2 regions of the Paenibacillus sp. 01L418 genome follow, and region 2 is predicted to be linked to the other one. Evidence: predicted binding sites of a transcription regulator. Region 2 holds the regulator's gene; the other holds the start of a gene.
The links. Region 2 encodes Rex, which represses fermentation and respiration genes when NADH is low (regulators of the CRP and FNR family bind a similar motif). Its sites were predicted from a motif close to TTGTGAAATATTTCACAA; they were not measured.

Region 1: a site for Rex is predicted at 1,902-1,919, ahead of AC1DSE_RS30280 (cytochrome ubiquinol oxidase subunit I). Genes of this name have one in related genera too.

What each region holds. Positions count from the first base shown of each region.
Region 1 covers NZ_JBFTSN010000459.1:1,853-4,702, forward strand. The annotation lists gene AC1DSE_RS30275 (cytochrome d ubiquinol oxidase subunit II) at 1-381, opposite strand, end outside; gene AC1DSE_RS30280 (cytochrome ubiquinol oxidase subunit I) at 378-1,730, opposite strand; partial or broken gene AC1DSE_RS30285 (GerAB/ArcD/ProY family transporter) at 2,113-2,850, opposite strand, start outside.
Region 2 covers NZ_JBFTSN010000244.1:2,461-6,716, reverse strand. The annotation lists gene AC1DSE_RS23165 (amidohydrolase) at 1-770, opposite strand, end outside; gene AC1DSE_RS23160 (redox-sensing transcriptional repressor Rex) at 751-1,407, opposite strand; gene dinG (ATP-dependent DNA helicase DinG) at 1,404-4,256, opposite strand, start outside.

The DNA of each region.
Region 1 (2,850 bases), on a different contig from region 2:
AATAAGCAAGCCGCTAGCCCCGTACATGAGTGTATAGATTTTCCGACTTCGTGAGCCGTAATGATTAAAAGCATAATAAGCCCCTCGAATAGCTAGCAGCACAATGGCAATGCTTCCCGGTATAAGCAAGGCAGTTCCATAATAATAGGCGGTATCCGGAAAAAATCCGATAAACCCGACAAAAAAGAACACGAGAAAAACATTCGTGACCTCCCATACTGGGGACAAATACCGATCAATGATGGAATGGATCAGATGCCTCGTTCCAGTAATAGAGCTGTAATAGCTGAAAAAACCGGCGCCAAAATCAATAGAAGCGATAATGAGATAGCCAAACAGAAAAGTCCAGAGCACGGTAATACCAATGACTTCATAACTCATAATGGATCATGAGCCTCCTTCTCGTAGGCAGCTATTTCATCTTCAGCGTGATTATTTCGGAACATTTTTATTAGAACTCTTACAGAAGAAATGCCGAGCACAAGATAAAGCAGAGCAAATAGCAAAAGCATCAAATCGACATGATCGGATGTCGTTGCACCTTCCGCAGTACGCATAATGCCTCTTAAGATCCACGGCTGCCTGCCAACCTCTGAGAAAATCCAACCATGCTCAATGGTGAGTATCGCTACTGGAGCAGCAATAACAACGGCGCAAAGAAGCCAGCGGCGGTATGTATTCCCTTTTTTTCGAACCATTTCAATAATAAACAGAAGGGAGACCAGCACCATAAAGGCTACATAAGCCATCTTAATGTCAAAGAGGTAATGAATCCATAGAGGCGGATGCTCATCCTCAGGAAATTCATTTAATCCAGTAACCTCAGCAAACGGATTGCTGTGAGCGAGAATGCTTAGGCCAAACGGGATTTTTAGTCCGTATTTCACTTCATTGTCTTCGGTAAGGATACCTCCGAGTATAAGCGGCGCTTTGCCCATCGTTTCAAAATGCCACTCCGTTGCAGCCAGCTTCTCGGGTTGATATTTTGCAAGATATTTTCCCGACAAATCTCCGATAAGCGCTGTAGAAATCATAAAAACAAAGGCACAAACCATTGTGAGCTTTAAAGCTTTCTTATAGTAAATATGGTTTTTTCCTTTAAGCAGCGACCAAGCCGTAATGGCTGCGAGTATGAATGCGCAGGTTAAGTAAGCTGAAGAGAGCACATGTGCTACCTTAGTCGGCATGGCCGGGCTAAGCATTGCTGCAATAGGATTAACGTCCGCGATTTCACCATTAACTAAAGTAAATCCAACCGGGTAATTCATAAATGCGTTCACGATCGTAATGAAGAAAGCTGAAGCTGAAGAACCAATAACGACGGGAATCAACAGCCAAAAATGCGTCATCCTACTTTTAAAGCGATCCCAAGTGTAGAGGTAAATACCGAGAAAGATGGCTTCAAAAAAGAATGCAAAGGTTTCAAGGAAAAGAGGCAGGGAGATAGATTGTCCAGCAACTCTCATAAAGCTTGGCCATAGCAGACTTAGCTGCAGGCCAATAGCTGTTCCTGTCACGACGCCTACTGCAACGGTGATTACATAGCCACGAGCCCAGCGCCTTGCAAGCAGCAGGTAATGAAAGTCATTTCGTTTAATGCCGATCCATTCGGCTAGTGCTATCATCAGCGGGATGCCGACACCTATCGTGGCATAGATGATGTGGAAGCCAAGGGTGAGAGAGGTTAGTATACGACTGAATACAACGGGATCATAGCCGTTAAGCAGCATGGAATTCACTCCTTAGATGATTGATTCTTGTTTGAACTAGCTCATAAATTTTCGGATGATCGACAGCRGCATGAGCAGTGTCACAACTGCACATAACATAATTAATTTTTTTTCCTGTTGTTTTGGACGATTTTGTTTGTTTTCTTTCATGATTTCACTCGCTTTCAAACTATGTGATGTATTTCACAATGAATAAATGATTACAGCTTCCAATTGGGCTGAAATCAGTATGCCCTTTATGAAGTGAAAATAATATGACTCGATAGAGCTATATGGAGGGTGAAATGTAACGAATCGATGAACAATGCAGGAGTAGGGGAGTGTAATTAATAAAGGCCGTCCAATCATCTAAATGACTTGTTGGACAGCCTATTTTCAAACGTTAGTTTTTTAAAAACTGTTTTCGAAACGCATGAACGACTAATAAAATCAAAGGAAGAATGAGTCCGTATGTCGAGACATAAGGTATCCATGCTCCTTTGTTGAATTCAATTCCATGAAGGACATTAGGATGTAAAATGAGGGAAAATACGACCATGATCATCCCTAAAGGTAACGTAAGTGAGCGGTAGTCTTTTAAGTTCAACGTTTGTGCAAGACCGATTACAGCTGCGTAAAAATACAGTGATGTTCTAAAAAAAATCGTGACAAACCATATTCCAGCCATTATGGCTTCAATACGTATAAAATTTCCTGTGTTTATTTTTTTGGCTAGCGCAAAACTTGGATACATATGCCTTCCTGTTGTATCAGGACCGAGAACTAGAATAGCCAAAGCGATAATAATAATTAAAATGATTCCCCCTATAAATGTGCCTATCAAAAAAGCTTTTTGTGCTTTTTTAGGTTGATTCACTGAAACAGGGAAAATCATTAAAAAAACAACAGGGGAAAGAGAGAAAATACTTGTGAAGATTAAAGTAGAACGAATCATCGGTTTTATTCCAGTATCAAATACGGGTTGAATGTTGTGATTGTCGATTTGCGGCGAGATGAAAATGACTAATATGATAAATAATAAAACGAACCAAGGGAAAAAAAACTCCGCTGTCCGAGCTAGATTTTCAAGACCAAGACGAACTCCCATGATGACTATGCAAGCAAAAAGAATATGAATAGC
Region 2 (4,256 bases):
GCATCATTCAGATGTACGGCATGCGCAACAAGTGCAGGACGTGAGAAAAAGCCTAATCGATCCAAATGTTCGACCGGACGAAGTCCATAATCACGCACGTTTTGCTCAACTTCCGCTATCGTTTCCGACATATGCGTGTGCAAAGGCAAATCAAAGTCATGAGCTGCTTGTACAAAACGTTCAATATATGCTGGTGGACATGTATAAGGCGCGTGTGGAGAAATCATCGTGGTTATGCGTCCATCGGCTTTCCCGTTCCAATCACGGGCAAAAGCAATTGCCTCAGCAAGCTTAGCTTCCTGTACATCTGGTGGACATAGTCCGATAACGCCTCTTGTCAAAACACCGCGGATACCGCTTTGCTCAACCATTTGAGCAACTTGATCCATGCGATCATACATATCAACAAAAGCTGTTGTACCTGATTTCAGCATTTCTACGATCGCTAGAGAACTTCCTGCACGTGTATCTTGATCAACATATTTGCCTTCCATTGGCCACATTTTCTGTTCCAGCCAAACCTGCAAATTCTGATCATCGGAATATCCGCGAAGCAAGCTCATCGCCGCATGTCCGTGAGTATTAATAAGTCCTGGCATAAAAGCCAGCTTGCTGCCGTCTATTTTTTGCACCGTTTCAGAAAGCTGTTCAGGAACAGCCGTACCTATATAACTAATCCGATCATCGGATACAACCATATGTCCTCTAAATGATGGATTTTCGTCATCCATCGTTATAAACAAACCATTTTCAATCCAAATCTGACTCATCCTGCGTCTCTCCCTCTTTGGCTAAATAATAGGCTAAGCTAAGCAATTCCCTTGTGAAATCAGCATTATGTATTCGCATTTCATCCGGTACTCGTAGAATAGCAGGGGCAAAATTCAATATTCCTTCTATGCCTGCTTCGACAAATTGATTAGCTACATTTTGTGCTTCAAATGCTGGAACGGTAATGATGCCGATCCGAATATTTTGCTCTGCAACCGTTGCAGCAAGCTCGCTCATCGGCATTACAATCAAATTATTAATGCTCGTTCCAATTTTGCTCGGATGTACATCGAACACGGCGGTAATCTGCATATTATCCTTGGAGTATTTATTGTAATTGCATAAGGCATGACCTAGATTGCCGGCTCCAACCAACGCAACCTTTATCGTCTGATCAACCTTCAAAATTTGACGTATCTTCTCAATTAAATATACAACATCGTAGCCTACGCCCTTCCGTCCAAACTCTCCGAAATAAGCGAGATCTTTACGAATTTGAGCAGGATTTAAATCAAGCTTTGTGCCTAAATCCTGCGAAGAAATGGTCTGAATCTCACGATTAAGCATTTCATTTAGTACTTGCAAATAAACGGGAAGCCTTCTGACGACAGCCTCCGATATTTTCGTTTGCTTCATCGTTTTTCCTCCTCTTCGCTAGACACAGCTTGATTTTCCTGCGGCAATGCTGCATTTTCATCCGTTAACCATTCTCTCATTCGCACGACCATTTGATCCATATGCATCGTTTCGATTTTTGGTCCTGGCAGTGAATATAAGAAGTGTTTACCGTAGTAAGTGTCGATTATTCTAGTATCATATATGATTACGATCCCTTTGTCTTGTGAAGTCCTTACTAGACGCCCAAAGCCTTGTTTAAAGCGAATGACGGCTTGGGGAATCGACAATTTCATAAAAGGATTTTGTTTCTGCCGCTGCAGCATCTCAGCTTTTGCTTCCACTAAGGGATGGTTAGGCGGTTGGAATGGCAAACGAACGATGGCAAGGCAAATCAGAGCTTCTCCGGGTATATCTACACCTTCCCAGAAGCTGCTCGTGCCAAGTAAAACGGACTCTGGCGTTTGACGGAAACGTCTTGTAAGCTTCGTGCGATTGCCGCTGTCTATTCCTTGTCCTAGTACTTGAATTCCTGCAACGCTTAAAAGCTCTTTAAGCGGCTCGTAGACCTGCCTCAGCATGCGATAGGACGTGAACAGCACTAGCATTCTGCCCTTCGTTTCCTTTGCAGCATCAGAAAGCGATTTTACAAGCATATCCAAATAGGTGTCATCTACAGCTGCTCCCTTGAGTACTGGGAAGTTGCGTGGAATGACAACTAATGCCTGCTCCCGGTAATTAAACGGAGAAGGCAATTGAACGGTTTTAAGCCTGCCCTGCTGTTCATATCCAGTTAACCCAAGCTGCTCCTCCGCGTATTGAAAAGATTTTTGCACAGATAACGTTGCAGAGGTTAATACGATACTTTCTTTGACATCAAAAAAATATTTTTGCAGCTGAGCGCTTACATCTACTGGCACACCGTATAGCTGCACAGATCTGTAGCGGTATACGCTGCTTGCTTCAATCCAAAACACAGAGTCCACAAGCTCTAAGGTGATAAACGTTCTAAGCTCATCCTTAAGTCGAGACAAATCACGTACCGCGCCATTTAAATCCGTTATTATCGCTTGAACACCGGAATCGTCAACACGGTCTTTAATATCGGTAACCATTTTATCGACGGTTCGAATGACTCGGTTAAGTTCAGTGTGGATATTTCCTTCAACCGTAACACCGTCCTCCCAGCCTGCTGGAAGCTCGTTTTTCTTAAGGCGGCATACCGACTGACCATTCTCAGTTGGTCCATCCGATGAAGTTGAAGTAAAGCTATAAAACATTTCAAACAGCTTATCCCAGTGCTCCTTAATTTCTTGGAAAATAGGAATAACGGTATCAATCGTCTCTAACCAGGAAGCTTGATGTGCGTCATCCTCATACATAAGCTTCTGGCGAAGCCCAGGCAATAATCCAGAGCGCGCATCTTTATAAAGCCGAAGAACAGCCTGCGTCAAAGAGAAGTAGTTAATTTGCATACCTAGATGCTTGCCTGCAACCTCTTCCACATGATGTGCTTCATCAATAATGAGATGAGTATAGGAAGGCAATAAACGATGATCTGCTTGAACATCCGTAAATAACATTGAATGATTCGTTATCGTAACATCAGCAATGTTTGCTTCATGCTTCGCGCGATGATAAAAACATCTTTTGAACCAAGGACAAGCTCGATTTAGGCATGAATCCGTATCGCTCGCTACCGTAGACCAAAACTCAGCACCCTTGTTGCCGAAGTTAAGCTCTTCCTGATCGCCAGTTTCCGTTTCTCCAAGCCATACGACCATTTGAGCAGCTGTAACCGTATCCTCAATCGGCGATACAAGATCTTTTGTGTTGATTTTACCTTCAAATTTGCGCAAGCATAAATAATTCCCTCTGCCTTTAAAGATCGAAGCTCTAAACTCAAATGGCAGTATTTCCTCAAGCAATGGCAAATCGCGTTGACGAAGCTGCTCCTGCAAATTGATTGTATGCGTACTAACGACAACTTTTTTGCCGTTCTGAATGCCATAATAAAGCGCAGGAATTAAATAACCAAGCGACTTCCCTGTTCCTGTCCCTGCTTCTATAAGTAAATGCTGATTCTGATTTAGAGCGCTGTGCACCTCTTGAAACATGGCTACCTGCGCTTCTCTTTCCTCATAATTCTCAAATTTCTGTTCGAAGCGTTGTCTTACATCAGCTAAATAATTGTCAAATGAAACATCTGTTAATGGCAGCACACTTGTGCCGCCTGAACGCGGAGGCTGTTCATCGCTCCATTCGCGAACCTTCAATGCAAATTGATTAAAATAGTCATATTCATTCGATTCGAATACAGTACTATATTCCATCTGCTGCCCAGTATGCTTAATAAACCAGCTCAAATCGCTGCCGTCATCTACAAGCGTGGAAAGCCGCTGCAAAGTAAGCAGCGGCAATTTGCGAAGCTTTTTTACCGTTTCAATTAGCAATAGCGCAGTTGCATTTGCATCGCTGTCCGCGCGGTGATGTTGATCATGTGGTATTCCAAAGAGCTCAGAAACAGCTCCAAGCTGATACGTATTAATTGTAGGATATAAAATTCGTAATAATTCAATGGTATCCAGCCTGCGTCCTGCAAAAGGACGCCGACCGCATCGTGCTAATGCTTGGTTTAAAAAACCGGCGTCAAAGCCAACGTTATGAGCGACCAAAACGGCATCATCCAATAACGGAACCAGCCCTGCAATAACCTCTTTGAGAGTTGGGGCATCCGCAACGACCGTTTCATCTATGCCTGTTAATTGTGTAATGAAGGCCGGTATCGGGATATTAGGTCGAACAAAGGAGCTATACGTATCGATAATTTCAAGCTCCTCTGAAACGATGACTAGCCCAACCTGCAAAAT